Regions from separate parts of the Streptococcus ruminicola genome, predicted to be linked through region 1. Evidence: predicted binding sites of a transcription regulator. Region 1 holds the regulator's gene; the other holds the start of a gene.
What was found. The regulator NrdR, encoded in region 1, represses ribonucleotide reductase genes. The targets are predictions, from matches to a motif close to ACACNATATATNGTGT.
Positions count from the first base shown of each region.

Region 2: a site for NrdR is predicted at 8,175-8,190, ahead of GPZ88_RS06820 (deoxynucleoside kinase). Genes of this name have one in related genera too.

Region 1 covers NZ_CP046919.1:471,907-487,649, reverse strand. Annotated here, with positions in the region: gene GPZ88_RS02560 (LemA family protein) at 188-739, shown strand; gene htpX (zinc metalloprotease HtpX) at 852-1,751, shown strand; gene GPZ88_RS02550 (YceD family protein) at 1,893-2,429, shown strand; gene GPZ88_RS02545 (response regulator transcription factor) at 2,669-3,361, shown strand; gene GPZ88_RS02540 (sensor histidine kinase) at 3,466-4,848, shown strand; gene nrdR (transcriptional regulator NrdR) at 5,007-5,501, shown strand; gene GPZ88_RS02530 (DnaD domain protein) at 5,488-6,639, shown strand; gene dnaI (primosomal protein DnaI) at 6,650-7,552, shown strand; gene der (ribosome biogenesis GTPase Der) at 7,691-9,001, shown strand; gene GPZ88_RS02515 (pilus expression-regulating Snf2 family helicase) at 9,132-12,224, shown strand; gene zapJ (divisome accessory protein ZapJ) at 12,547-13,071, shown strand; gene murC (UDP-N-acetylmuramate--L-alanine ligase) at 13,104-14,435, shown strand; gene GPZ88_RS02500 (GNAT family N-acetyltransferase) at 14,490-14,984, shown strand; gene mltG (endolytic transglycosylase MltG) at 15,092-15,743, shown strand, end outside.
Region 2 covers NZ_CP046919.1:1,308,250-1,323,992, reverse strand. Annotated here, with positions in the region: gene GPZ88_RS06860 (ATP-binding protein) at 1-110, shown strand, start outside; gene GPZ88_RS06855 (DNA cytosine methyltransferase) at 143-1,378, opposite strand; gene GPZ88_RS06850 (valine--tRNA ligase) at 1,482-4,133, opposite strand; gene GPZ88_RS06845 (GNAT family N-acetyltransferase) at 4,193-4,771, opposite strand; gene GPZ88_RS06840 (helix-hairpin-helix domain-containing protein) at 5,022-5,339, opposite strand; gene GPZ88_RS06835 (DUF1912 family protein) at 5,341-5,595, opposite strand; gene GPZ88_RS06830 (nucleoside phosphorylase) at 5,843-6,610, shown strand; one part of gene GPZ88_RS06825 (IS3 family transposase) at 6,687-7,149, shown strand; one part of gene GPZ88_RS06825 (IS3 family transposase) at 7,149-8,038, shown strand; gene GPZ88_RS06820 (deoxynucleoside kinase) at 8,448-9,086, shown strand; gene pnuC (nicotinamide riboside transporter PnuC) at 9,093-9,824, shown strand; gene GPZ88_RS06810 (GNAT family N-acetyltransferase) at 9,908-10,480, opposite strand; gene rlmD (23S rRNA (uracil(1939)-C(5))-methyltransferase RlmD) at 10,726-12,078, opposite strand; gene GPZ88_RS06800 (tetratricopeptide repeat protein) at 12,078-12,980, opposite strand; gene recX (recombination regulator RecX) at 13,037-13,813, shown strand; gene ntdP (nucleoside tri-diphosphate phosphatase) at 13,899-14,432, shown strand; gene GPZ88_RS06785 (DUF960 domain-containing protein) at 14,486-14,797, shown strand; tRNA gene GPZ88_RS06780 (tRNA-Glu) at 14,851-14,922, opposite strand; tRNA gene GPZ88_RS06775 (tRNA-Ile) at 14,934-15,007, opposite strand; tRNA gene GPZ88_RS06770 (tRNA-Thr) at 15,035-15,107, opposite strand; tRNA gene GPZ88_RS06765 (tRNA-Leu) at 15,122-15,203, opposite strand; tRNA gene GPZ88_RS06760 (tRNA-Lys) at 15,213-15,285, opposite strand; tRNA gene GPZ88_RS06755 (tRNA-Asp) at 15,289-15,361, opposite strand; tRNA gene GPZ88_RS06750 (tRNA-Val) at 15,386-15,458, opposite strand; rRNA gene rrf (5S ribosomal RNA) at 15,463-15,578, opposite strand; rRNA gene GPZ88_RS06740 (23S ribosomal RNA) at 15,664-15,743, opposite strand, start outside.

The DNA.
Region 1 (15,743 bases):
TCTATGACCTGTTTTGGATACGGTCAATTTTAGCAGACTTTAGCTAATTTCTTTTAGATTGTGATGAAAATTGATATAATGGTTTTGAAAAGATTTAAATCGTTTTCGTGGGAAGCTTTTTACCTAGAGCCTTGGGGTTAGAAAGCTTAATTCAGTTAGAATGGGTGTCATACCCGAGGAGGAATTTATGATTTTTATTATTATTGCTATCATTGCCGTCCTAGTACTCTGGGGAGTTACTGCTTATAATGGACTTGTGAAAAGCCGCATGCAAACCAAAGAATCTTGGAGTCAAATCGATGTTCAATTGAAACGTCGTAATGACCTGATTCCAAACTTAATTGAAACAGTTAAAGGTTATGCTGCTTATGAAGAAAAAACATTTGCTAAAATTACAGAATTGCGTAGCCAAGTAGCACAAGCACAAAGCCCTGCAGAAGCAATGCATGCTTCAAACGCTCTTACAAAACAATTGTCAGGCTTGATTGCTGTTGCTGAAAATTATCCTGAACTTAAAGCAAATAATAGCTTTATTAAATTGCAAGACGAATTGACAAATACTGAAAATAAAATTTCTTATTCACGTCAATTGTTCAACACAACTACAGCAAACTACAACGTGAAGTTGGAAACATTCCCAACTAATATTATTGCAGGTCTTTTCGGATTTAAACCAAGCCAATTCTTGGAAACACCTGAAGATGAAAAAGAAACACCAAAAGTATCATTTGATTTTTAATCAATTCAAAAAATAACTTTTAAGACAAGTTATCTTAAACGAAAGGAATATAAAGAGTCTCTTTAGGTGGTTCAATGAGCTTAGAGAGACTCTTTCATTATAAGAGAAAATTATGTTATATGATCAAATTGCCAGCAATAAGCGCAAGACAGTTGTTTTGCTCTTTGTCTTCTTCTTGATTTTGGCAGCTATCGGTGCAGCAGTTGGATACCTTTGGTTAGATAGTTTAAGTTTTGGTGTTGTCATTGCTCTGATTATCGGTGGTATTTATGCAGTGAGCATGATTCTTCAATCCACTAATGTCGTCATGGCAATGAATAATGCGCGTGAAGTGACTGAAGAAGAGGCACCACAACTTTATCATATCGTTGAAGATATGGCTATGGTTGCACAAATTCCAATGCCACGTGTCTTTATTGTTGAGGATGAGTCGCTTAACGCTTTTGCCACAGGGTCAAGCCCTGAAAATGCTGCCGTGGCAGCAACAACAGGTTTGTTAGCTTTGATGAATCGTGAAGAACTTGAAGGAGTTATCGGACACGAAGTTAGCCACATTCGAAATTATGATATTCGTATATCGACAATTGCTGTTGCTCTTGCTAGTGCTGTAACAATGATTGCAAGCTTTGGAAGTCGTATGATGTGGTTTGGTGGAAGTAATCGCCGCCGCTCTAATGATCGTGACGAAGGAGCTATGGGGATTATTGTGCTCATCTTGTCTTTGATTTCGCTTTTCTTGGCACCACTTGCTGCTACCTTAGTTCAGCTTGCCATCTCACGTCAACGTGAATTTCTTGCCGATGCTAGCTCTGTAGAATTAACACGAAATCCAGAAGGCATGATTAAGGCTCTTCAAAAACTTGAAGACTCATCACCAATGCATCATCCAGTAGACCAAGCTAGTGCTGCTTTGTATATTAATGACCCACTTAAAAAAGGTGAACGATTTAGTTCACTCTTTAACACCCATCCATCTATTGCCGATCGAATCGATCGTCTTCGTCATATGTAAATGGTAAAAGCTCACAAGTTATTGTGAGCTTTTATCCATTATTCATAAGAATTCTAATATAATGAATTTGACATCAATATCATAAAGACAAGAGCTAAAAAAGCTGGTATAATGGTAAGGAAATTTAAAAGAGGTAGAATAATGATAATAGCTATTTCAGAAATAAAGAAAAATGCTGAGGGGATTGCTTTTAATGAATCTTTGAATATTAAAGAAAAATTAATGCAACGCTCAAGCGAAGTTTTAGACGTCAAAGCAGTTTCTGTAAACGGAATTGTTTCATACGATGATGGATTGTACCTATTGAATTATCGATTGGATTATACAATTACTTTACCATCAAGTCGTTCAATGCAACCTGTTGATGTTCACCAAGTTGAAGACGTTTCAGAGGTCTTTGTTGAGTCAGCTGATCTTCACGCCAAAGAAGACTTGGTCAAAGAAAATCTTGCTTTAGTATTAGAAGAGGATGTTATTGATTTGGAAGAAAGTGCCATTGATAATATTCTTTTAACAATTCCTATGCAAGTCTTGAGTGATGAAGAACGTCAATCAGATGACATGCCATCAGGACAAAATTGGTCTGTCATGACAGAAGAACAATACGAAGCATTGCAAAATGAAAAGAAAAAAGAAAATAACCCATTTTCAGCTTTAAATGGCCTATTTGAAGATTAATATAATTTACATTAAATAGATAAAATTTTCTTGAATTATCGCTTACACTTTGATATACTTTTAGGGCACTATAGTATACTTGGCTGAAGAGTCATTTCTGAGAAAGATATTAAAAAGGGATAGAGTGATGGATGGATTTTTCTCATGATTGGAATGAAAATTAAAGCGATAATTAGGGTTGTGTACTAGGCAAATAATTAGATTTTATAATCTTTACATTAAATAAAAGGTTGGTGACAATGAGTAAAAAGATTTTAATTATTGAGGATGAAAAAAATCTTGCACGCTTCGTGTCTTTAGAATTACAACATGAGGGGTATTCAGTAGTTGTTGAGACAAATGGACGTTTAGGGCTTCAAACTGCATTGGATGATGATTTTGATTTGATCCTATTAGATTTGATGTTACCTGATATGGACGGATTCGAAATTACACGTCGTCTTCGTTTGGAAAAAGACACTTCAATTATCATGATGACTGCTCGTGATTCTATTATGGATATTGTTGCTGGTCTTGACCGTGGAGCAGATGATTACATTGTAAAACCATTTGCTATTGAAGAATTACTCGCTCGTGTTCGTGCAGTATTCCGTCGTCAAGATGCTAATTCTAAACAAGACAAAGAAGGTCAAGCAAAAGAAGGTCTCTTAGGTCTTCGTTTGAACCCACAAAATCGTTCTGCAGTGCGTGGTGATGATGAAATTTCATTAACAAAACGTGAATACGATTTGTTGAGCGTGCTTCTTTCAAATGTTAATCGCGTAATGACACGTGAAGAACTTTTGGCAAGTGTTTGGCGTTATGATACAGACATCGAAACAAATGTCGTGGATGTTTACATCCGTTACCTACGTGGTAAAATTGATATTCCTGGTAAAGAATCATATATCCAAACAGTTCGTGGAATGGGTTATATTATTCGAGAAAAATAATGATAAAGTGCTTTAAAAAGTCATTATCTAAAAAAATTTCAGTAAAAACTTTTCTGTGGGTTTTGTTGATTTTATCAGCTTTTAACTTAGTTATTTATTTTGGTGTGACACGAATTTTTCTTTCAAAAGATCGTTATAACACCGAGCAATCCACAGAAGTTGTTCGTGAATTTTTATCTAAAGAAACTTCTCTTTCGCAAGAGAAGTTATTAGATTTGTTGAATCAATATGGTGCTTCAGGTTCGCTTATTGAAAATGCCGATAAGAAGTATATTCTTGATAGGCAAGGCGGCATTGACGAATTGATTTTTGATAATCAAGAAGTTTCTGTCTTTAATAAAGATAAACAATTAGTTTTGACAACCGATAAAGTACTATCGACAATGAAAATTGGAAAAGTTGGTGAAACGGTGATGTACCGTTCGCCAGCTTTTACTGGTTTTTACCAGAGTGAAAAAATTTATTCCAAAGATAGTCGAAAAGTTATTGGTTACGTAACCGTCTACCAAAGTATTGCTTCGTATTTTATGGCTCGTCATACTTTTGTAGTGATTACTTTGCTATGTGAACTTGTCGAAGCTTGTGTGATTTTTTATTTAGTTCTTGCGGTATCGCATAGGACGTTGAGGCCACTTCGCGAATTTCAAACATTTGTTGATAAACTCGCTGAAAGTCCAAGTGAATTAGCTTTACGTTCGGATATTCAATCTGGTGATGAAATTGAAGATTTGTCACAAAATTTTGATAGCGTTTTAGAGCAAATTGAGGGATTTGCTAAGCGACAAACACGCTTTGTTAGTGATGTTAGCCATGAATTGCGCACACCGATTGCTGTCATCAAGGGGCATTTAGGCTTGTTGCAGCGCTGGGGAAAAGATGACCCAGAAGTTTTATGCGAGAGTCTTGATGCCGCTTATCATGAGGCGGATCGCATGTCAATTATGGTAAATGACATGCTAGATATGATTCGTGTTCAAGGAAGTTTTGATCTTCATAAGGGAGAGGTTACAGATTTAAAACAATCCATTGACGTTGTTTTAGGAAATTTCCGCATTCTGTATCCTGATTTCCGTTTTTCACTCGTTTCAACGGTTGAAGATTGTATTTATGCAGAGATTTACAAGCATCATTTTGAACAGGCTATTTTAATCTTGATTGATAATGGCGTAAAATATTCTTCAGGTAGTAAAAATATTCATGTGACTTTGGATGTTTTAGGAGATAATGCAATTGTAAAAGTTCGTGATGAAGGTGAGGGAATTTCACAAGATGACCTTAATCATATCTTTGAACGATTCTATCGTACTGATAAGTCACGTAACCGTGTTTCAACACAAGGTGGGCTTGGAATTGGTTTAGCCATTCTTAAGCAAATTGTGGATGCTTATGAACTCAAAGTTAGCGTCAGCAGTGTTGTTGATGAGGGGACTGAGTTTACTTTAATCATTCCACTTGTTACGACAGAAAAAATTAAAAAGACAGACTGAGCTTTCTCGGTCTGTTCGTTTTTCTAATGAAGTATGAGAAATATTTTGTTAGAAAAGGGATGACAACAGCTAGCCAGCTTAGGCTGGTATTACTTTCATAATGAGTGAATTTATGTTAAAATTAAGTATTAGAATAATTGGTAGAATGGGGTGTTTGTATGCGTTGTCCAAAATGTAATTATAATAAATCGAGTGTCATCGATAGCCGTCAAGCAGAAGATGGTAATACGATTCGACGACGCCGAGAATGTGAAAATTGTCATGCGCGTTTTACAACCTTTGAACGCGTTGAAGAACTACCCTTGTTAGTCATTAAAAAAGATGGAACGCGTGAACAATTTTCTCGTGAAAAAATCCTAAATGGAATTTTTCAAAGCGCACAAAAACGTCCAGTATCAAGCGATGATATTGAACAGGTGGTGTCTCGTATTGAACAAAAAATTCGTAGCGAATACGAAAGTGAAGTTCCGAGTACTGTGATTGGTAATCTGGTCATGGATGAGCTGGCAGAACTTGATGAAATTACTTATGTTCGTTTTGCCTCAGTTTATAAATCATTTAAAGATGTTGATGAGATTGAGGAACTTTTGCAGCAAATTACGAATCGTGTGCGTAGCAAGAAGAAAAGAAGTAAGCTAAATGAGACCGATTGATGAATTTTCTTATGTCAAAAACAATAAGGTTTTGTTGGATTCTGATAGTCTAAGTCAGCTATATCATCCTGTTATCGGGAACCATGCGGTGCTTTTGTATGAGTATCTGCTTGCTTTCTTTGATGATGGTATCAAACGTCATAAGTTTAGTGAGATTTTGAATCACTTACAGTTGAGCATGCAAGAAGTCGAGGAAGCTCTGGCTATCTTAACCGCAGTAGACTTACTGGTTTTATACCAAACACGAGATGCTTATGTTTTGAAATTACAACCTGCCTTAAATCGCGAAACGTTCTTAGCCAATGCAATTTACCGTCGTTTATTAGAACAAAGGATTGGTGATGTTGCGGTGGCTGAGTTGGATGTGGTTCTGCCTGATGGTGCGCGTGATGTTTCTAAGAAGTTCTCTGATATTTTTTCAGTAGATGAAAATCCAAAAGTGCCTAAGACAGTGTCAAAAAACCATTTCGATTTGGACAGTTTTGAGCGTTTAATGTTACGTGATGGTTTGCAATTCAAAGATGAAAAAGCTGATGTAGTTAAGATTTATAGCCTAGCTGATAAATACAGCATGAATTGGTTTGACATTTATCAATTGGCAAAAAGTACGGCTATTAATGGTAAAATTTCGCCACAACGAATGACGGTACAGCTTGAGCAGAAAAAAACAGCTAATAACCAAACCAAAGAGCAATTTGATGCTAAAGAACAAGTGATCATCAGAGAAGCTAAACAAGCTTCTGCCAAGGAATTTCTTGAAAAAATCAAAGCACCCCGTCGTGCTGTGGTTACTGAAAGTGAGCGCAAAGTTTTAGAAGAACTGGCTAATATGGATTTCCTAGATGAAGTCATTAATGTGATGGTTCTTTACACTTTGAATAAAACGCAGTCAGCCAATATCAACAAACCTTATATCATGAAGGTGGCAAATGATTTTGCTTACCAAAAAATTACGACAGCAGAAGCGGCTGTTCTTAAGATGCGTAGTTTCACGCAACGAAATAAAGAACGCAAAGCTAAAGCAAAAGTGACTAAAACTAATGTTCCAGAATGGACAGCAAAAGAATACAAACATGTTGCGACAGCTGAAGAAAAGGCAAAACTTGAAGAGCTTAGACGTAGCATGTTAGAAGATTAAGGAGTGAGTGATGGAAAAAATCGGACAAACCTTGGCTAAACAGCTTCGCCAAAGTCGAACTGATCTTAATGAATTGACTCAAGCTATTTTAGCGGATAAGGAAATTGCTGATTTTATCACGTCAAATGGCTTGACTCAAGAGCAGATTAATCGTAGCCTCCCTAAGTTTAATCAGTTTATGGTTGAACGCGAGAAGTTTCAAAATCAAGATGCTTCATATGTGGCAAAAGGTTATAAGCCAGCTCTTAGCATGAATGAAGGGTATGCTGATGTCATTTATTTAGAGACTCGCGAGTTGGTAGAAGCTAAAAAACGTCAAGATATTAAAAACCGTGTGACCTTGATTGGTTTGCCAACAAGTCTGAAGCATATTTCAACGGATGACATTGACCTTGGCGACCCTAACCGTATCGAGATTTATAATTATTTGAATGATTACATTAAGAATCTTGAAGATAAACCGCAAAAGGGACTTTATGTTTTTGGAACCTTTGGTGTCGGGAAATCTTACTTGATGGCTTACTTAGCAAATCGCCTGTCAGCTAAGTATGGTAAGTCAACAACTCTCTTGCATTTTCCAACTTTCTGTGTTGACATTAAGAATGCCATTAATACTGGTACTGTGAAAGAGCAGATTGACCAAATTAAGCAATCTGAGATTTTGGTACTGGATGATATTGGTGCTGAACAACAAAGTTCTTGGATTCGTGATGATGTGCTCCAAGTGATTCTTCAGTATCGTATGCAAGAAAATCTGTTAACGTTCTTCACTTCTAACCTTGATTTTAAGGGACTTGAAGAACACTTCTCAATCTCACGTTCTGGTGATGAAACTTGGCAAGCCAAGCGTGTTATGGAACGTATCCGTTATTTAGCTCGAGAAATTCATCTCCAAGGTGAAAATCGACGTTAATTGTATAAATCATTAAAAGTGATAAATAGATAAAAGAATGTGAAAGGAATTTCGGCGAAAACATCCAAGATGTTTTCGTGTGGCAAGTAGTCACTTAAAGTAGCGCTGAGCTGTTTTAACGAACAGGTATTAAGAATTATGGCTTTACCTACAGTTGCTATTGTCGGACGTCCAAACGTCGGCAAATCGACTTTGTTTAACCGTATCGCAGGTGAGCGTATTTCAATTGTTGAAGATGTCGAGGGTGTTACTCGTGACCGTATCTATACAACAGGTGAATGGCTTAACCGCAAGTTTTCATTGATTGATACAGGTGGTATTGATGATGTTGATGCACCATTTATGGAACAAATCAAACACCAAGCTGATATTGCGATGACAGAAGCAGATGTTATCGTCTTTGTGGTATCAGGAAAAGAAGGTGTTACAGATGCTGATGAGTACGTTTCAAAAATCTTGTACCGTACCAATAAACCAGTTATCTTAGTTGTCAATAAAGTAGATAATCCAGAAATGCGTAATGATATCTACGACTTCTACTCACTTGGCCTTGGTGATCCATATCCAGTTTCATCTGTTCACGGGATTGGTACAGGGGATGTTTTGGATGCAATCGTTGAAAATCTTCCTGTGGAAGAAGAGGACGAAAATCCAGACATTATCAAGTTCAGTTTGATCGGACGTCCAAACGTTGGTAAATCAAGCTTGATTAATGCGATTCTTGGTGAAGAACGTGTTATCGCAAGTCCAATTGCCGGTACAACACGTGATGCTATTGATACAAACTTTATTGACAGCGAAGGTCAAGAATACACAATGATTGACACCGCTGGTATGCGTAAATCTGGTAAAGTTTATGAAAACACTGAAAAATACTCAGTGATGCGTTCAATGCGTGCTATTGACCGTTCAGATATTGTTCTTATGGTTATTAACGCTGAAGAAGGTATTCGTGAGTATGATAAACGTATCGCTGGTTTTGCACATGAAGCTGGTAAAGGGATTATCATCGTTGTTAACAAATGGGATACCATCGAAAAAAATAACCACACTGTAGCAAAATGGGAAGAAGATATTCGTGATCAATTCCAATTCTTGTCATATGCTCCAATCATCTTCGTATCAGCAGCAACAAAACAACGTTTGAACAAATTGCCTGAAATGATTAAGAAAATCAGCGAAAGTCAAAACAAACGTATTCCATCAGCTGTTCTTAACGATGTTATCATGGATGCGATTGCTATTAACCCAACACCAACCGATAAAGGTAAACGTTTGAAAATCTTCTATGGCACACAAGTTTCCGTTAAACCACCAACGTTTGTTATCTTTGTTAACGAAGAAGAGCTTATGCACTTCTCATATATGCGTTTCTTAGAAAATCAAATCCGTGCAGCTTTCGGTTTCGAAGGTACACCAATCAACTTGATTGCCCGCAAACGTAAATAAGATTAAAAGCACCCATTAGGGTGCTTTTTTTGGTGCCTTTAAAAAAATAAAATTGAATAACCATTTTTCTAAGCTAAAGAGGGTTGAATTTGATATAATTAAAGGATAAGGAAAAAGGTGGTGGCTTAGATTGGGTAGAATGATTCCAGGTCGAATTCGCAATCAAGGTATAGAACTTTACGAACAAGGTTTGGTTGACATTATCAGTAAGCGAGAAGATTTAATTCAGGCAAAGGTGGGGACACACCATCTTCAATATTCGCTAGAAGATGAACAAGTTAGGTGTGACTGTGACTTTTTTGCCAAGAAAAAATATTGTGAGCATTTAGCAGCCGTAGAATACTATCTCAAGAATAATACGGAAGGAAAAGAGTTATCAGATGAATTGAGCTCACACCAAGAAACACAGCAAGAAACTAAGAAAAATACCTCTTTTGGTAGTGTTTTTTTGGATGGCTTGGTGATTAATGATGACGATACCACAAAATATCGTTTGGCAGCTCATGGTAATCAAAGCCCCTATTCATCAGATTATTGGTGGACCTTAAAAATCAATCGATTGCCAGATGACCGCGCTTATGTTGTCCGAGACATTAAAGCCTTTTTGAACGCTGTTAAAAATGAGGGATATTACCAGATTGGGAAAAATTATTTTGAACCTTTATCATTGATTCAATTTGATGAAGCCAGTCAGGAATTGATTCAATTTTTATGGCGAGTGATTCCAGATGGTGATCATCTTGATGTTGACTACATCTTACCAAATCATGGTCGAAATCTTTCATTGACAAGTGGAACTTTTGAAGAAGGTATCAACCTCTTTAATGACCTTTATGATTTTTCATTTGAACATAATCATCAAACTTATGGGCAGCTGATTTTTAGACCACTAAGTGGTTCAGAAGACTTAATTCAATTTAAAGTGGTGGTTCATCGTCAATCAATTGAATTAATCATTAGTGAAAAAGAATATCAACCGCTCTTTAATAATGCCTTTTTGTTCACAAATGGGTTTATTTTCAGTTTGAATTTGAAGCAACAAAAGATTTTAACGGCTATTCGTAGTTTGCCAATTGAGGCTGATTTGGCAAAACATTTGTTCTTTGATTTAGACGACCAAGCAAAATTAGCAGCCAGTCTTTTAGATTTTAAAGAACTGGGTAAGGTTGAAGCGCCGAAGAGTTTTGATATTCGTGATTTCAAAGTAACTTTTTATTTAGAACTCAATGAATACCGAGAAGTTGCTTTGCACGTCTCTTTTGATTATGGCAATGTGACCGTTCATAGCAAACGTGAGCTTGAAGAATTACCGTTTGCCAGTCATTTTAAACATGAGGAAAAAGTCTTTAGAACTTTGGAAGCTAATGGTTTTTCAGCCTCATTCTCGTCTTATCATGCGCCGCTAGCTGATAAGGATTTGTACGATTTCTTCACACGAACTTTGGGACAATTAGCACGACTAGGTCAGGTTACTTTGGCTGATGAACTTGAAGAGATGCGTCAATTTGAAGAACCACAGGTTTCTGTTCATACTAAAGGTGGTCTGCTAGATATCTCATTTGATTTTTCAACGGTTTTTGAAAATGATATTGATGATGCCTTAGAAGCACTCTTTAAAAATCAACCTTATTTTGTCAATGGAGCTGGTAAGTTAGTTGTCTTTGATGAAGAAACTCAGCGTGTTAGTAGCACTCTTCAAAACTTACGTGCCAAACAACTGGATAATGGGCATTTGCAACTAGATGCTATTTCAGCTTTCCAAATTTCAGATTTGTTCCAAGGAAATGACCGCATTTCCTTCTCAAAAGAATTTGAACAATTAGCACATGATTTAACCCACCCAGAAGAATTTGAGGTCACTTTGCCACCTCTACAAACACAATTGCGTGATTACCAAATGACTGGTGTTCGTTGGATGTCCATGCTTGACCACTACGGCTTTGGTGGTATTCTAGCCGATGACATGGGGCTGGGTAAAACCCTTCAAACCATTGCTTTTCTAGCTTCGCACTTGAAAGAAGAAACACGTATTTTAATCTTATCACCGTCAAGTTTGATTTATAACTGGAAAGACGAATTCACTCGCTTTGCTCCTGAGATAGATGTGGCTGTTTCTTATGGTTTAAAAGCAGTGCGCGATGAGATTATTGCTGAAAATCATCAGGTGGTGATTACAAGCTATTCTTCTTTCCGCCAAGATTTTGCAGAATACAATCAGTTGAATTTTGATTATTTGATTTTAGATGAAGCCCAGGTGATGAAAAATACTCAAACCAAGATTGCGCATTACTTGCGTCAATTTGAAGTTAAAAATTGCTTCGCCCTTTCAGGAACGCCAATTGAAAATAAACTCCTTGAAATTTGGTCAATTTTCCAAATTGTATTGCCAGGTTTATTACCAGATAAAAAACGCTTTTTAAAAATGGATGCCAAACAAGTCGCACGATTTATCAAGCCGTTTATTATGCGTCGTCGCAAAGAAGAAGTTCTGCCAGAGTTGCCAGATTTGATTGAAATCAATTATCCAAATGAGCTTGACCGCAAGCAAAAAGCTATTTATCTTGCGCAGCTCCGTCAAATGCAAGAAACCATTGCTGGAGCTTCAGATGCGGATATTAATCGTCGTAAAATCGAGATTTTATCAGGAATCACACGCCTGCGTCAAATCTGTGATACCCCAGCGCTCTTTATGGATTATCAAGGAGAAAGTGGAAAACTTGATAGTCTTCGTGATTTGTTAACGCAAATCAAAGAAAATGGTCACCGAGCACTTATCTTCTCACAATTCCGTGGCATGCTAGACATTGCTGAAAAAGAGATTGAAGAACTAGGTTTAACTTCTTATAAGATTACTGGTTCGACCCCAGCTAATGCTCGTCAAGAAATGACTCGTGCTTTTAACAATGGTTCAAAAGATACCTTCTTGATTTCTTTGAAAGCAGGAGGAGTTGGCTTGAATCTAACAGGGGCTGATACAGTTATTTTGATTGACCTTTGGTGGAACCCAGCGGTAGAAATGCAAGCCATCAGCCGTGCTCACCGTATTGGTCAAAAAGAAAATGTTGAAGTCTATCGTTTGATTACGCGCGGGACTATTGAAGAAAAAATCCTTGAGATGCAAGAAAGCAAGAAAAATCTTGTCACGACAGTTCTTGATGGTAATGAAACAAGAGCAAGCATGACCATCGAAGAAATCAAGGAAATCCTTGGATTAGAGCATTAAGTTTTAAGTCAGTCTAACCTTTAAGGGAGACTGACTTTCTTTTTATGAAAACTTTGAAAAATGGAATGAATTAGTTTATAATAAAAATGCTACAAAGTTGGAGCTACGTTTAAAAAGTTAGGAGCTTAGGCCTAGTTTTTAAGCGCTAGCATTTAGTTACTAGGACGAGGGGTTGTCAAGGATAAGTTCCCCATATTTCTTAGTGAGTGATGATAATTAATAAACATAATACGTTAAGAGAGGATGTGACGCTGTGATTAGAAATCAAAGACGCTTTCCGCTTGTTGCAGACGGGGAGCCAGTAAGCAATCCACCCAAAGTAATGGCTTTATATGAAAATGAAGATTTGATTACCAATATTCACGGAGCTTATCAAGATAAAAACTATGATGATGTTACTAGAGACTATAATTTTGTTGGCAAAGATGAACAAGATGCCAGCCGCATAGAATCGGTGACTCAAGGTAAATCTTATGCTGAGTTAGCGCGTGAAGAAGCAAGACGTGATATTCGAAGAAAACGTCAAGCTTATCTTTCAAAAGAAGTTAAAGCGCCTTCTAAGGCAGCTTTACAGCAACAGCTTAAGGCAACATTGCCTAAGAAAACAGCAAAGCCTACAAGCAGTCTGAGTCATTTAACCGAAAGGTTGCATCAAGATGATTATATCTTGGCAGAAATTCCCGTAACTTATAAAAAGCCAGATAATTCATCAACAACTAAACCTAAGAAAAATAATTATGACTTCTTAAAAGAAAGTCAAATTTATAATAAGGAAGTCTTGCAAAGTCAAAGAGAACACAAAGTGGCTCAAGAATTGAATTTAACACGCTTTGACGATGCAAAATAAACTGCACTGCAGTTGTATATAGAGGAGAAAACATGTCTAAAACCTATCATTTTATCGGAATTAAAGGATCTGGTATGAGTGCTCTTGCTTTGATGTTGCACCAAATGGGACACAAAGTTCAAGGAAGTGACGTTAGTAAATACTATTTCACACAACGTGGTTTAGAACAAGCAGGAATTGAAATTCTTCCATTTTCTGAAGACAACATCACATCAGATGTTGAATTAATTGCCGGTAATGCTTTCCGTGAAGATAACAATGTCGAAATTGCCTATGCTGTCAAAAATGGTTTCAAATTCAAACGTTACCATGAATTCCTCGGTGATTTCATGCGCCAATTCACAAGCTTTGGTGTAGCAGGTGCACACGGAAAAACATCAACAACAGGTTTGATGGCACATGTTCTTAAAAATATTACAGATACATCATACTTAATCGGTGATGGTACTGGACGTGGTTCAGCAAACAGCAATTACTTTGTCTTTGAATCTGACGAATACCAACGTCACTTCATGCCTTACCACCCAGAATACTCAATCATCACAAACATCGACTTTGACCACCCTGATTATTTCAAGAGCATTGATGATGTTTTCGATGCTTTCAATGATTATGCAAAACAAGTTCAAAAAGCTTTGTTCTTGTTCGGTGATGATCCATATCTTCGTAAAATCACATCTGATGCAGATATTTACTACTATGGATTTAAAGATAGCGATGATTTCATGGCTTATGATGTTGTTCGTACAACAAATGGATCTGCTTTCAAAGTAAAACATGGTGAAGAAGAACTTGGTTCATTCCACCTTCCAGCATTTGGTCGTCACAATATCTTGAATGCGACAGCTGTTATTGCTAACCTTTACGTAGCAGGTATTGATATGGAATTGGTAGCAGAACACATGAAGACATTTTCTGGTGTTAAGCGTCGTTTCACTGAAAAAGTAATTAACAACACAACAATCATTGATGACTTTGCTCACCATCCAACTGAAATCATTGCAACACTTGATGCTGCACGTCAAAAATACCCAAGCAAAGAAATTGTGGCTGTTTTCCAACCACACACATTCACTCGTACGATTGCACTTTTGGATGAATTCGCTAATGCTTTGAATCAAGCTGATTCAGTTTACTTAGCACCAATTTATGGTTCAGCACGTGAAGTTGACCATGGTGATGTTAAAGTTGAAGACTTGGCTGTTAAAATTAATAAATCAGCTAAAGTTATCAGCCTTGATAATGTCTCACCATTACTTGACCATGACAATGCTGTTTACGTCTTCATGGGTGCTGGTGATATCCAAATGTATGAACGTTCATTTGAAGAATTGTTGGCAAGCTTGGCTAACAACACACAATAATAACCAATTATCTTGAAAAGGAGCGAAAGCTCTTTTTCTTTTGTGGGGGATTTTATGATTATCAGAAATGTACGCCTTGAGGATTTAGAGGCTATCGTAGCTATTGAGCGTGAGAATTTTTCTGCGCAAGAAGCAGCAAGTCAAGAAGATATGAAAGAGCGCATTTTGACCATTCCAGATACTTTCTTGGTAGCTGAGCTTGATGGGGAGATTTGTGGTTACATTGAAGGACCGGTGATTGGACAACGTTACTTAACAGATGATTTATTCCATCACGTTGTTAAAAATCCTGACCACGGAGGTTTTATTGCTATTACGAGTCTTTCGATTGCTCCTGATTTTCAGAATCAAGGTATCGGGATGGCTTTGCTTGCTACGATGAAAGATTTAGCTGTTGCTAGAAAGTGTATAGGTCTCACCTTGACCTGTCATGAGCAGCTTATCCCTTACTATGAGAGAAATGGTTTTATCGATGAAGGAGAGGCAGACTCAGCACACGGTGGAACCACTTGGTTTAATATGGTTTGGGAGTCTCCAGCGGTAGCGTAAGAAGTGACAAAGTGATTGTTAAGAATAGATAACAAAGACTGCTGCGAGTTGATTTTCACTATATTTTAGGATATAATGGCGATTGATTAAGAGTAGGAGGATAAGCTTTGACCGAATTTAACGACGATAAGCCAAAAACTCAAAAAGAAAAAAGTTTTAAGGAGCAAATTTTAGCTGAACTTGAAGAAGCTAATCGCTTACGCAAGCAACATGATTTAGAACTTCGCCAAAAGGAAAAAGAAGCAGAAGAATTTGCGCGTCGAACGGCTGAACTAATGGCTGAATACGAAGCAGAAGATCGAAGAGAGCGTCAAGAGGCTAAGATTCGAGAAGAAAAACGTCGCCTTGAAGAGAAAGCGAAAACTGCTTTAGCTGAGAATCAGATTGAAACCAAAATAGATAATCAAAAAATTAAAGACGTACTGAGAAATATCGATCAGACCTTTAACCCTGATGGAGCAGAGTCAGCTAAGGCTGATGATGAACAAGAAAGTTATCTTGTGAGAGCAACAGATGGTGTAGGTTATGATGGTAATCCAGATATTTCTGATACCCCTTCAGGTGAGTCTGAATCAAAAGATAGTCTTCAATTTGAGCAAGATTCTGACCAATCAGATGAAACAGAGACAGACTTGGAGAATAAAGTGGGAACAAAACGCAGAAGAAAACGTCAAAAGACAAATAGTTTAGCAGGAAAAATTGCCTTAGTTTTAATTTCAGCAATTATCATTGCCTTAATCGCAACAGGTTTCTTTGTAT
Region 2 (15,743 bases), 840 kb from region 1:
ATTTATTAATGCATGATGCAGAAAATTTTCCTCAATTTGATACATTAAAAATAATTTGGAATTGTGTTTCCCCTCAACTTATGTATGCATTTGATGATATGAATAACTAAAAATGGTCAACTAGATTGTTGACCATTTTTAGTTAGAAATCTCCTAAGTTTACAATAGCTTCTGCTATTTTTCTGCTAAATATAGGTGGTACAGCATTACCTATTTGTGTAAATGCACTTGTCCGTGAATCTAAAAAATAGTAGTTATCAGGGAACCCTTGCAAGCGTGCAGCTTCTCTAACAGTAATCGAACGATTTTGCTTTATATCAGGATGTATATAATGATGACCATCCTTTGCTATATGTGCAACTATAGTATGAGAAGGGGAATCCCAAGAAAGTGCCTTGAATCTATCCAAGAATTTATCTGTGTGTCGGTGAGTTTGTAAAGTTGTATCTAGTTCATCATACTTGAGATTCTTACCTCTACTCTTTGCTTTTGCAACTAAGTGATAAATTTTCAAGTCATTACTATTATTCTTCCTAGAAATATTTTGAGTTAGCGGAAGATTATCATCCTGTCTAAAGTACTTCACTATATACTCATTACTAATTGGTAAATAAAAATTATTTTCTTCTCCAGACGTTAAAAAAGGTAAATCTTTAAAAGCACTTCGGACACTAACTTCAGGTTCAACTAACTCTTCAAGCTGTTCAAAAAAATTATTTGTAGCTCCTTTATATTTTTTTTGAACACCAAAAATAATTAACCTCTCTCTTGACTGAGGTACACCAAAATCTTTAGTATTTAAGATTTTATACTCTATACTATAACCTGCTTCTAAAAATTCCATTTCCATCTTTGGGAGTAATTTCTCACCAGTTGAATCTTTAAAACTCAATAATCCTTTTACATTCTCAAAAACAAAAAATTTAGGATTATATCTCTTTAAAAATTTAATATAATACTTATATAAATAAATTCTTCCATCTGAATCTTTCTTACCTGCATTTCTCGCCCTACCAATCGTAGAATAAGCTTGACAGGGAGGTCCACCGATAATACCATCTACATTTCCTAAAAAATTATCAAAATAGTTAAAAATATTACTCAAATTCTGATCATTTATCTCCAAATTGATAGTTTTATCCAATACTTCTTTGGGAACTTTTAAAAATAATTCCTCTAAGGAGATTTCTCTATTCATAAAACTTTTATATAGTAAAAGTTTCTTTTGACTCTTTAAGTAATGGTAAGCCTCTCTCAACATTAATGTTTTTGAAGCAGAAGTATCTTTTTCAACATGCCCTAATATATTAAAATTTGAATTTCTAAAGCCTTCGGTCAATCCCCCAGCTCCACTAAATAAATCAATTATATTCATCATATTTTCACCTTATACCAGGATAGCAATTTTCACCCAATTTTGTCAAGTGGTGGGTCAAAATTTATATATAAAAAAGCACGGCTATTAACCGTACTTTTCAGGTTTATTTCACCAATTTTTTCATATCTTCGATACGAGCGACTGTTGCGTCGTATTTGGCTTGGTAGTCAACTTGTTTGTCACGTTCTTTTTGGACAACTTCTGGTTTAGCGTTAGCGACGAATTTTTCGTTACCAAGCTTGCGAGCAACCATGTCCAATTCTTTTTGCCATTTAGCAAGTTCTTTGTCAAGACGTGCCAATTCTTCTTCAACGTTAAGAAGGTCAGCAAGTGGCAAGAAGATTTCAGCACCTGTGATAACGCTAGACATTGCCAATTCTGGAGCTTCGATATCAGAAGAAATTTCTAGTTTTTCAGGATTTGTGAAACGTTTGATGTAGTTCACATTGCTGTTAAAGAAGTCTTCCAATTCTTTGTCGCTTGTCTTAACAAGAAGTGTGATTGGTTTGCTTGGTGCAACGTTCACTTCGCTACGTGCGTTACGAACGGCACGGATAAGGTCTTTAAGACTTTCAACACCTTTGTGCGCAGCTTCATTTTCAAATGCTGGATTAACAGTTGGGTATTCAGCTGTTACGATTGAACCTTCAGAAATTTGTTCAAAGATTTCTTCAGTTACGAATGGCATGATTGGGTGAAGCAAGCGAAGGATTTTATCAAGTGTGTAAAGAAGAACTGAGCGAGTGATAACTTTTTCATCTTCATTATCGCTGTAAAGTACTTCTTTAGTCAATTCAACGTACCAGTCAGCAAATTCATCCCAGATGAAGTTGTAAAGGATGTGACCAGCTACACCAAATTCAAATTTATCAAAGTTTTCAGTAACTTTAGCGATTGTTTCGTTCAAGTTGTGGAGAATCCAACGGTCAGTAACGTTACCAGCTGTACCAGCAGCAACTTTTTCAACATTAGCGCTAGCTTGTTCAAGTGTAAGGTCTTCATTATTCATCAAGATGTAACGAGAGATGTTCCAAATTTTGTTAATGAAGTTCCAAGCAGCGTCCATTTTTTCGTAAGAGAAACGAACGTCTTGACCTGGTGCAGAACCGTTTGACAAGAACCAACGAAGGGCATCAGCACCATATTTTTCGATAACGTCCATTGGGTCAATACCGTTACCAAGTGATTTAGACATTTTACGTCCTTGTTCGTCACGGATAAGACCGTGGATAAGCACGTTTTCAAATGGACGACGTCCTGTGAATTCCAATGATTGGAAAATCATACGTGATACCCAGAAGAAGATGATATCGTAACCAGTTACCAATGTAGATGTTGGGAAGTAACGTTTGAAGTCTTCTGCTTCTGTGTCGGGCCAACCCATTGTTGAGAATGGCCATAGTGCTGAACTAAACCAAGTATCAAGAACGTCTTCGTCTTGAGTCCATCCGTCACCTTCTGGAGCTTCTTCACCGACGTACATTTCACCTTCAGCATTATACCATGCTGGGATTTGGTGACCCCACCATAATTGACGAGAAATAACCCAGTCGTGAACATTTTCCATCCATTGAAGGAAAGTATCGTTGAAACGTGGTGGGTAGAATTTCACTTCGTCATCAGTGTCTTGGTTAGCAATGGCATTTTTAGCCAATTGATCCATTTTAACGAACCATTGTGTTGACAAACGAGGTTCAACTGGCACACCAGTACGTTCTGAGTGACCAACGCTGTGAACCATTTTTTCGATTTCAACAAGCGCACCGATTTCTTCCAATTTTTTAACGACAGCTTTACGTGCTTCAAAACGATCCATACCAGCGAATTCACCAGCAAGTTCGTTCATTGTACCATCGTCGTTCATAACGTTGATTTGTGGCAAATTGTGACGTTGACCAACTAGGAAGTCGTTAGGGTCATGTGCAGGAGTGATTTTAACCACACCAGTACCGAATTCTGGGTCAGCGTGTTCGTCACCAACGATTGGAATAGCTTTGTTAACGATTGGAAGGATAACATTTTTACCAATCAAATCTTTGTAACGGTCATCATTTGGGTTAACCGCAACGGCAACGTCACCAAACATTGTTTCAGGACGAGTTGTTGCCACTTCAAGGCTACGTGAACCATCTTCCAACATGTAGTTCATGTGGTAGAATGCACCTTCGACATCTTTGTGGATAACTTCGATATCAGAAAGAGCTGTACGAGCTTTTGGATCCCAGTTGATGATAAATTCACCACGGTAAATCCAACCTTTTTTGTAAAGTTGAACAAAGACTTTACGAACTGCTTTTGACAAACCTTCGTCAAGGGTGAAACGTTCACGTGAGTAATCTACAGAGATACCCATTTTACCCCATTGTTGTTTGATTGTTGATGCGTATTCATCTTTCCATTCCCAAACTTTATCAAGGAATTTTTCACGACCAAGGTCGTAACGTGAAATACCATCTTCAGCAAGACGTGCTTCAACTTTTGCTTGTGTTGCGATACCAGCGTGGTCCATACCTGGAAGCCATAGAGTATCAAAACCTTGCATACGTTTTTGACGGATAATAATATCTTGCAAAGTTGTATCCCAAGCGTGACCAAGGTGAAGTTTACCTGTTACGTTTGGTGGTGGAATAACGATAGAATACGGATGTGCTTTCTTATCGCCAGAAGGCTTGAAAACATCTTCATCTAACCATTTTTGATAACGACCAGCTTCAACTTCAGCTGGGTTATATTTTGGTGAAAGTTCTTTTGACATAATGTGTCCTTTCTACAATTTTTTCAATAAGTTAATCAATTCAATTTATCAGGTGTTGCTTATAACTTCTCCCACTCACTTTTTAACAATCCGTAACGCAGTAAATCACAACGTTTTCCTTGTGCATCCTTACGATCACGGATTTTTGATTCAAGAGTAAAGCCAAGTTTTTCAGCTACACGCTGGCTAGCTTTGTTGTAACTATAACATTCAATTTCGATTTTATGGAGGCCTACCAGATTAAAACCAACTTCTAAAAGCGCACGCGCAGCTTCTGGCATAATACCTTGACCCCAATAATCTGGGTGGAGTAAGTAGCCCATTTCAAAGACATCATCAGCATGACGATGATTGAAATCAACCGAGCCGATAACTCTATTAGAACCTCTGGGACAAATACCGTAACCAGCTGGAATCTTCTGTTCACTCCAACGTTTAGGCATAATATTCTCTAGGTAATTTTCCTCTTCTGCCACATTCTTAACAGGCGGAAAACCGGCTGGCCAAGTCACTTCTGGCAAGCTGGCATAATCAAAAATATCTTTAGCGTCTGATACTAAACGCTGACGCAAGTAAAGACGTTCTGTCTCTACCTCAGGAAGTTTATTGTCGTTTATCTGACCTAGTATCTTAATCATGGCAATTCCTCCACTCTAGGATAAAAAAATCGCCCCTGTCTTTCGACAGGGACGAACTTTTATAAATCCGCGGTACCACCCACATTCGAGTGACTAGCACTCGCAACTTTGATATTCAGTTACAACACTCAGCAACTAGTCCTGACATTTGTGCGGATTTCTCAGCGCCACCGCTTTCTGTAACAAATGGTCTTCAAGACACCTCTGAATGTTTTTATTTTAACAGATTTGGTCAGCTAACGCAAATGGTTTAGGCTTTGAAAGCTACGCCATTTTCTTTAAGTTTGTTAACTGTTGCTGGACCAATTCCTTTAAAGGCCAAAACTTCTTTTTCTGTGTAATTTTGGAAATCAGATACTGATTTAATTCCTTCATTGTAAAGTGTTTCAACAAGTTTTGGTCGGATGCCTTCTACGGCAGAAATCGCTGAAAATTCTTCCAAACTAAGAGTTGCTTTTGAAACAACGTTAGCAGCAGCTTTAACAGTTGAAGTTGCAGCTGTTTTGATGATACCTGCACGTTTTAATTTCAATAAGTACTCTTTTTTTCGATTCTTTTTCTTTGCCATTTTAGTAATTTCTCTCCCCTAAAAGATTATCTGGTAATTCGTGGAAACCTTTGCCGGCTTTATAATTAGCAAATTTGCCTTGGATATAACGGTAAGCATCAAGTTTGCTTTCGTAACGGATGTAAGCATCAGCAGCACGTTCATCCTTATCTTCTTCCACAATCTTACGGCTGGCTTCCATTGCCATCTCATTAACTGTAATTTGTGAATCAACCCAAGCTTCAAATTCTTTTAAAAATTCTTGTTCGTAAGTCATAAATACCTCTCGTCTGATTTCCTAGGTCATATTATAACACAAACCTTGAAAAAATGAGAGCCTTGTAAAGGATTTGTAACATGATTTCCATGAATCCCCTTCCTTTTTTAGAAATTTTTCTGAAAATAAGCTCAGATAGAGCTAAAAAAGAGTCCCTCAGCTTTTTTCTCACATAAACTTGTCTTTTTCTACTATTTAAAGTAGAATATTAAAAATATTTCGACACACTTTATAAAGGAGATGCAATATGATTCTATCGCAATTTGACCCAGAAAAAAGAGCCATCATCAATCCCAGTGACATCGTGGCAAGTCTTCCTCAATTTCCAAAAACAGTCGTAACCTGCTTTGCAAGAGCAACCTTTGCTAGAATTTTAGCCGAAGTCCCTCACCGTCAGATCGCTAAAACAAGTGTGGCTAATCTCGAAATTCCAATTTATGAGCTTGACTTTCATGGAGAAAAAATCGGCTTTTTTAACTCCTACGTCGGGGCAAGTAGCTGCGTTGCCGTCTTAGAAGATATCATTGCCATGGGAGCAGAAAATCTCCTTGTCTTTGGAACTTGTGGCGTCCTTGATAATAGCATTAAAGAAACCTCGATTATTATTCCAAGCTCTGCTATTCGCGACGAAGGGACAAGCTATCACTATGCCCCTGCTACTAATGAAATTGCTCTTAATCCAACTTATCGTGAACGCTTTAAAAACTTTCTTAGTCATCAAAGCATCTCTTATACTGAAGGAAAAGTCTGGTCTACAGATGGCATTTACCGTGAAACACAAAGCAAAATGCTAGCTAGAAAGGCACAAGGTGCTATCGCTGTTGACATGGAATGCTCTGCTATTGCCGCGCTAGCTAAATTTAGACAGATTAATCATTTTCAGTTTTTCTATTCCGCCGACAATCTTGACAGCGAAAAATGGGACCCACGTACCCTTGCAAATGACGCTGACCTTGAAAGAAAAGACCGCATCGCTAGTATCGCCTTACACTTTGCCACCCAAGTCTTCAAATAAGCTCAAAAACTCTCAGCTTTTTTGAACTGCACCCCAAAAGTTAGACAAAAAATCTAACGATTGGGGTGCTTTTTGTATGAAATTAACTTATGAAGATAAACTAGAAATCTATAAACTCAGAAAACAAGGTTTGTCTTGGCCTCAGCTGGGTCAAACCTATGATGTTAATCCTAGAAATCTACGTTACATGGTTAAGCTTATGGACCGATATGGCGTAGAGATTGTTAAAAAAAGTAAAAATAGGTATTATTCTCCTGAACTAAAGCAAGAAATTATCAATCAAGTCCTTCTTGAAGGTCGTACTCAATTGTCTGTCTCTCTTGAATATGCTCTTCCTAACATAGGAACACTTTCCAATTGGCTAGCACAATACAAGAAAAATGGGTATACTATTGTTGAGAAAACAAGAGGGAGACCAAGCAAAATGGGGCGTAAACCAAAGAAAACCTGGGAAGAAATGACTGAGCTAGAACGACTTAGAGAGGAAAATGAGCGGTTACGAACGGAGAATGTTTTCCTAAAAAAGTTGAGAGCAGCTCGCTTGAGGGACGAAGCCAAAATGCGCGAACAACAGCGACAATTAGAGAAATGGTTAGAGGAGGATTCAGACTAGATATCCTTTTAGAATTTTCGGGTTTGGCTCGTTCAACTTACTATTACCACTTGAAACAGCTAAATAAGCTTGACAAAAACAAGGTTCTTAAAGCTAAAATCAAGATGATTTATGACGAGCACAAAGGCAACTATGGCTATCGCCGCATCACTTTGGAACTAAGAAACCAAGGCTTTTTGGTCAACCACAAAAAAGTACAACGCTTAATGAAACGTATGAATTTGACTGCACGTATTCGCCGTAAACGTAAATACTCCTCTTACAAGGGTGAAGTTGGCAAGAAAGCTGATAATCTCATCCAACGTCACTTTGAAGCTTCAAAGCCTTACGAAAAATGTTATACAGATATCACTGAATTTGCTATTCCAGCTAGCTCTCAAAAATTATACTTATCACCAGTTTTAGATGGTTATAATAGTGAAATTATTGCTTATCAACTATCAACTTCGCCTAATTTGGAACAAATCAAGACTATGTTAGCGAAAGCTTTTCCAGATGAACATTATGACAATACGATTCTTCACAGTGACCAAGGGTGGCAATACCAACACCAGTTTTATCATGAATTTCTCAATCAAAAAGGAATTCGTCCATCCATGTCCCGCAAAGGCAACAGCCCAGACAACGGTATGATGGAATCTTTCTTTGGTATCTTAAAATCAGAAATGTTTTATGGCTTTGAGAAGACCTTTAAGTCACTAGATGAACTCAAACGAGCCATTATTCATTACATCGATTATTACAATAATAAACGGATTAAAGTCAAACTAAAAGGACTTAGCCCTGTACAATACAGGACTAAATCCTTTCAATAATTAATTGTCCAACTTTTTGGGGTCAGTACATTTTAGCTGAGTTTTTTTAAAAAATTTTTTTGCTTACGCTAAAAGCCTGATTTTTAGCCATCTTTGACTTTTTAGTCAAAAATAATTAAGTTTTCGCTCTTGTCAAACACAAAATATAGTGCTACTATTTTATCCGGGCACAAGATATTGTGCTTAAATCATTTATTATGACAAATACAAGGCCTTGACTTTGTCACATATAGATACTCTACTGGGAAAGGAGGACTTGTTTCACCTATTTCCAAACCATAATAACTCACCAAACATACATTTACTAACCTTACTCTAGACAGATAGCTTTGCAATCAAAAATACATTTTACACATTACATTTTTAAATAAACACTACAGAATTAGCATATTGGAGGTGCATTACCATCGTGATTATTCTAGCAGGAATGATAGGAGTCGGAAAAACTACCTACACTTCTCTCTTAGCCAAAGAACTTGGCACAACAGCTTTCTTTGAACCTGTTGATAATAACCCAATTTTAGATAAATACTATGAAGACCCTGAAAAATACGGGTTTGCTTTACAAATTTACTTCTTGAACAAACGCTTCAAATCAATCAAAGAAGCTTACGAAGCAGACAACAATGTCTTAGACCGCTCAATCTACGAAGATGCTTTATTTACTTACATTAATACCCTTCAAGGAAGCATCAGCGATCAAGAATATAATATCTACTTGGAATTGCTAGACAACATGATGGAGGAAATTGACGGACTTCCTAAAAAAGCTCCTGATTTGCTAATCTACCTCGAAGGTAGTTTTGACCACATCATGAACAACATCAAAAAACGTGGACGTGATTTTGAACAACCAGATGACGAAAATGGTCTAACAGATTACTACAAACTCCTTCACAAGCACTACACAAAATGGTATGAAGATTACCAATACAGTCCAAAAATGAAAATTAACACCGACAACCTCGATGTTACAAAACCTGAGGACTGGGATAAAGTGTACCAAATGATCCGTCAAGAAATGAAATCAATTGGAATTGGAGATTAACATTTTTTGAAAAAAGAACTTTCACTTAAAGAATCATTTAACAACGCTTGGAATCGTTTTGACTTAAAAGAAAAGATTTTCGTAATCTTTGCCTTCTTAGTCTCTCTCGGATTTACCCTATACGGGATGATTCCGACACTCTTTTCAGGAGACCTTAACATCTTACATGTCCTCTCAATTATCATGTCTATCTTTGGTTTTATTGGGACATGGACACTAGCGATTCAATGGCAGCACACCTTTAAAGCAAATGGTGTTCAAAATGTTGCTGGTATCTTAGTCGCTGGTATTCAAGGGGTTTACGGTGAAATGTTCAAAAGTTGCTACTACCTTGCAACCGAATTTATCGGACATTATAACTGGAAAAAACGCCGCAATGACGATGGTGAATTAGTCGTTGATAAAAAATTCAGTCTAAAAGACGTGCTTATCGCTGTCTTCTTCTGGACATTTGGCTTAGGATTTATTTCTTATTGGATGGGCGGACAAAAAATCATCCTAGATGCCATCACAAATGGGCTTTCCTTTACTGCCCAACAACGTCAAGTAAAAGGACACCTTGATGGCTACTACATTTGGCTAGTTGTTGATTTGCTAAGCTTTATCCTTTACCTATCTATCGGTAACCCAATCGTTGCTTTTAGTTACCTAGGTATGGTAGCACAAGGTTTCGTAGGCATTATCATCTGGAAGAAGAGCCAAGGACAAGAAAGTCTTGCTCAAGAAACCGTTGCTTAATATAAATCGAAAATCTGGGACATCAGTCTCAGATTTTTTTGATATCATCAGCAAACATAGTCAAAAAGCCTAACTCAAAAGAGTTAAGCTTTTTTTGTAATCTCATGAATGGACTTAACTGGTACAACGTCCGCTCCATGCTCTCCAAGCATTTTTTCCATCCAAATCATGTCATACCATCGGTTGAATTTATAACCCGAATCATGAAATTTTCCAACCAATTGATAACCAAGTGCTCGATGGAATTTCTCGCTTCCATTTGTCAGATAGGCATCTTCGACATCAGTTGAAGCAATACAAGCATTAAGATTGAGGATACCCATTTGAGTTAGATAATCTTCTAACTTTCCATAGATTTGACGTCCTACACCCTTACCACGCGCAGCCTTATCCAGATAAACCGTCGCTTCTGCTGACCAAGCATAAGCAGCTCTAGGATGGAATTTAGAAGCATAAGCATAGCCAAGAATCTTGCCATCTTCTTCTGCCACGAGATAAGGATAAAAAGCCATGATTGAGCGCATACGCCCCGTAAATTCCTCTAAAGTCGGCACATCATATTCAAAAGTAATAGCTGTTTCTTCAACATAATAACGATAAATATCAAGCAGAGCTTTTGCATCATCTAAGCTTGCCAAACGAATCGTAACGGCCATTCTCACAAGTCCTCCAAAAATAATCAATAATTTAGTATAACGATAAAGTAGCCCAGTGTCAAAATAAACATAACACCACTTGTCAAATTCACGATTATTAAAAAACGCAAGGAGCCCCTTACGTTTCATCATTTTCTTATTTCTTGACTAACTTAACAACTGCTTCTGTCCTTGCCGTATGCGGGAGTGAAATTATCCTGTGGATGATTTCAGGTTGTTGCCTAAAAACAAGAAAGCAACAGGAATTACTTGCGGACCAGTTTCACAACTGCTTCAGTTCTTGCTGTATGCGGAAACATATCCACCGACTGAATGTAATGAACATCGTAAACTTTACTTAATTTAACCAAATCACGAGCCAAAGTCGCCGTATTACATGACACATAAACCATTTTAGCAGGTTGATATTTCAAAATAGTATTCAAGAGTTTATCATCAAGACCAGTACGAGGTGGGTCAACAATCAAAGCATCCGCACGATAACCTTCCTTATACCACTTAGGAATAATGTCTTCTGCACGACCAGCTTCATAATAAGTATTGTCAAAGCCCATACGCTGTGCATTTTTCTTAGCATCCTCGATAGCTTCAGGAATGATATCCATCCCACGAACACTCTTAACTTTACCTGCAAAAGCAAAACCAATTGTTCCGACACCACAATAAGCATCGATTACATGGTCATCTTCTGTCACATCAAGCGCAGCAACAGCTTGACTATACAAGACCTGCGTTTGCTCAGGATTCAACTGATAAAAAGCACGCGGAGAAAGACTGAAATGATAATCCAAAACTTCTTCTGAAATATCATCATCTCCCCAGATAACCTCTGTTTTTCCACCGTAAATCTCACTTGATTTTGAACGGTTAAAGTTGATAGCAATTCCCTTAATAGCTTCAAATTCAGCCGTTAATTGCTTAATAAGCGGTGCTAAAAAGACATCTCGACTAGTAATAAAAATAATCTGAACTTGTCCAGTAGCCTTTGCCTTACGAATCATTACTGTTCGAATACCAGCTACCTTGCGCTCATCATAAATCGGAATATGATGTTTTTCTAGCAATTCTGCCACACGATTAATAATAGCTTGCGTTAGTTCATCTTGAACAAAACATTCTTTGATATCAACCAAACGGTGGCTACCTTCTTCAAAGAGCCCCGCCTTAACATTTCCTTTAAAAGAACGTGTTTGGAACTGCAATTTGGCACGGTAATGATACGGTACTTCCATTCCAAGTGTGTGCCTAATTTCATAATTTTCATAACCAGCAGGTTTGAATTTTTTCAAGGATTGACCAATCAAATCATCCTTAAACTCCAACTGCTTATCATAACGTAGGTGCATAATCTGACAGCCACCGCATTTTTGATAAATGGGACATTTCGGTTCCACACGAAACTTAGATTTCTTATTGATTGTCAAAAGTCTTGCCTGAGCAAAATTACGCTTAACCGCCGTAATCTGACAAAAAATATCTTCCCCCTTCAAAGCACCTGGAACAAAGACTAAAGTCTTCTTATAAAATCCAATTCCTTCACCATTAATTCCCATGCGCTTAATTTTCAAAGGAATTCTTTGTTTTACTTTCAAATTCATTAGTGACTAAATATAACTCCTACTTCTTTCAATTTTTCTAAAGTTGCCTTACCAAACTGAGGTAAAGCTAAAATATCTGCTTCTGTCCAAACTTGAAAATCCTGCAAATCATAAATATCATGCGCCAGCAAGATTTCAATTTGGTATTCTGATAAAAAGGCTAACGATTCAACTTCTGCCTGACCTGCCTTGTGCTCTGAAAAATAATCATTCAAATAAGCTTGCACATAATTTCCAGCAGTCATCAGTAAAGGTAAAATACGATAAAGTCCTACATAGACCGCTTCTAAACTATCTGGACGATGAATGCCAGCTGCGCCGACAGACATAATATCATCCATCAAAAGCTCGGGTGATTGACAAAAAATAGCAAAATCCTTAACATCAGCATTCAAAACTTCAATCAAATAGTGTGCCATCTCATCATGACCATCTAAAATAGCCCCAACTAACAAAGGGATTTCTAGTAAAATATCATGTCCAATATCAGACTGCTTCTTAAAGAATACCAAAGCCTTATCATATTGTGACGTCAAAATATACAATGCCATTATCTCATGACGACAAGCAAACAAATCCGATGAATCCAGCTCATAAACCGCTTCAAATTGCTCAAGAGCTCTCTGATAAAGTCCATTTTGCTTATAAAGCATACCAAGATTAACTTTTGAAAAATAATAATCTTTCTCAGATATTTCACCCTTCTCATGAAGCTCTTCATAATAATCAACACGCTTTCTAAGCTCTGTTAAATCCTCAAATAAATTCCAATTTTCAGAGTCTAGCTCATCTTCTTCATCTTCTAAAAAGTCATCATCAAACGGAAACTCTTCAAGGTCATCACTTAAAGACTTAAGCATGCGGTATTCATCTAAATCAACGATTTTACTATCTTTCACCATATCACCTCCCTGCACTTTAATCACTACTATTTTAACATTTTTGTTATAATGAATGTATGAAAATCACTAAAATCGAAAAGAAAAAAAGGCTATATCTTTTAGAAATTGATGAAAAAGATAAACTTTACGTAACAGAAGACACTATTGTTCACTTTATGTTAAGTAAAAATATGGAAATTGACGAAACAACCTTAAAAGATATTCAAAGATACGCTCAATTTTCATACGGTAAAAACTTGGCACTTTACCAAATTTCTTTCAAGCAACGTACCGCAGACGAAGTCAAAAAATACTTAGAGAAACATGAAATTGATAGTCAGTATATCCCAGAAATCATTGAAAACCTCAAAAAAGAAAACTGGATTAATGATTCTCAATATGTTGAAACCTATTTATCACAAAATCTAACATCAGGTGATAAGGGTGGCTACGTTTTAAAACAAAAATTACTTCAAAAAGGAGTTGATGCTCAACTCATTGACCAAAAATTAGCTGAATTAGACTTTTCAGACCTAGCTGAAAAAACAGCTCAAAAACTTTTACGTAAATATCAAAACAAGCTCTCAACAAAAACACTTAAAGATAAAATCATCCAAAATATGATGAATAAAGGCTTCTCATACACAGAAGCAAAAGATGCCTTTGAAACACTTGATATCGAAAAAGATGAAGAACAAGAATTCGAACTTTTAAATAAAGAACTTGATAAGCAATATCGAAAATTTAGTAAAAAATACGAAGGATATGAACTAAATCAACGATTAACGCAAGCTCTCGCTCGAAAAGGCTTTTCATATGATGATATTAAGAGCGCTCTTAGAGATTATTTGTGAAATAAATTGCATTTCTAAGTGTCCTTTTTCAGAAAATTATGATAAACTATAACAGATAAGTTTAATTGTAGAAAGTTGGTAAGGCATGAAATTACCTAAGGAAGGCGACTTTATTACAATTCAAAGTTATAAGCATGATGGTAGTTTGCACCGAACATGGCGCGACACTATGGTACTAAAAACAACAGACAATGCTGTTATAGGAGTTAACGATCACACACTAGTAACAGAAAGTGATGGGAGACGTTGGGTTACGCGAGAACCAGCCATTGTTTATTTCCATAAAAAATACTGGTTTAATATCATTGCGATGATAAGAGATAACGGTGTTTCATACTACTGCAATCTTGCTAGTCCATACGTCATGGATGAAGAAGCTCTTAAGTATATCGATTACGACTTGGATGTCAAAGTCTTTGCAGACGGTGAAAAAAGGCTACTTGACGTCGACGAGTACGAAATACACAAAGCAGAAATGGGCTATTCTCCAGACATTGATTTTATTTTAAAAGAGAATGTCAAAATCCTTGTTGATTGGATTAACAATGGAAAAGGACCATTCTCAGAAGCCTATATTAATATTTGGTACAAACGTTATCTTGAACTTAAGAATCGTTAAAGTTGCGAGCACTCCAATAGGGGTGCTTTTACGCTAAAGAAAGGAAGTTTTATATGGCATTTGAAATCAGTAAAGAAAGATACGCCAGTTTTGGCGTAGCAACAAGCCTTCCACACGAAATCATTGATACCTTCTGGGATATCTTAGATAATTATCTAAAAGGTGTCATCTCACTAGAATCAATCATCAGCTTTCGCTTAACTGAGAAAAAAGGAAAATTAACGATTTGCTACCAAAATCAAAAGCAGCAAACAACTATTGCTTTTGATTATAATTACCCGTATGACCCATTCTTTCCAAATATTGTCTATCTGATTGATCAATCAGGAACAGAAACACTTTTATTACCACATGAACTAGACTAAAAAAGAAGGCTTTCGCCTTCTTTTTTAAACCTTTTAAACAAAAATAAATAAAATAGTCCGTACGGGATTCGAACCCGTGTTACCGCCGTGAAAAGGCGGTGTCTTAACCCCTTGACCAACGGACCATATTAATAAATGGGCACAAGTGGACTCGAACCACCGACCTCACGCTTATCAGGCGTGCGCTCTAACCAGCTGAGCTATGCGCCCTAAGCTAATACTATTAACAAAAGGTTATGCCGGCTACATGACTTGAACACGCGACCCTCTGATTACAAATCAGATGCTCTACCAACTGAGCTAAGCCGGCAACTTCTTATTTAATGCGGGTTAAGGGACTTGAACCCCCACGCCGTTAAGCGCCAGATCCTAAATCTGGTGCGTCTGCCAATTCCGCCAAACCCGCATATTAATATGACCCGTACTGGGCTCGAACCAGTGACCCTCTGATTAAAAGTCAGATGCTCTACCAACTGAGCTAACGAGTCAAACGGTCCCGACGGGAATCGAACCCGCGATCTTCGCCGTGACAGGGCGACGTGATAACCGCTACACCACGGGACCTTTTGGTTTATATACCATTGTTAATGGGAGTTAACGGGATCGAACCGCTGACCCTCTGCTTGTAAGGCAGATGCTCTCCCAGCTGAGCTAAACTCCCTTTTGCTAAGCGACTACCATATCTAACAGGGGGCAACCCCCAACTACATCAGGCGTGCTAGGGCTTAACTTCTGTGTTCGGCATGGGAACAGGTGTATCTCCTAGGCTATCGTCACTTAACTATGATTGATTATCCAATCAAAATTGAATACCTATATATTCTAACAAGAAACCGACTCGCTGTCAATATTGACTCGTTTCTTTTTTGGATAAGTCCTCGAGCTATTAGTATTAGTCCGCTACATGTGTCACCACACTTACACTTCTAACCTATCTACCTGATCA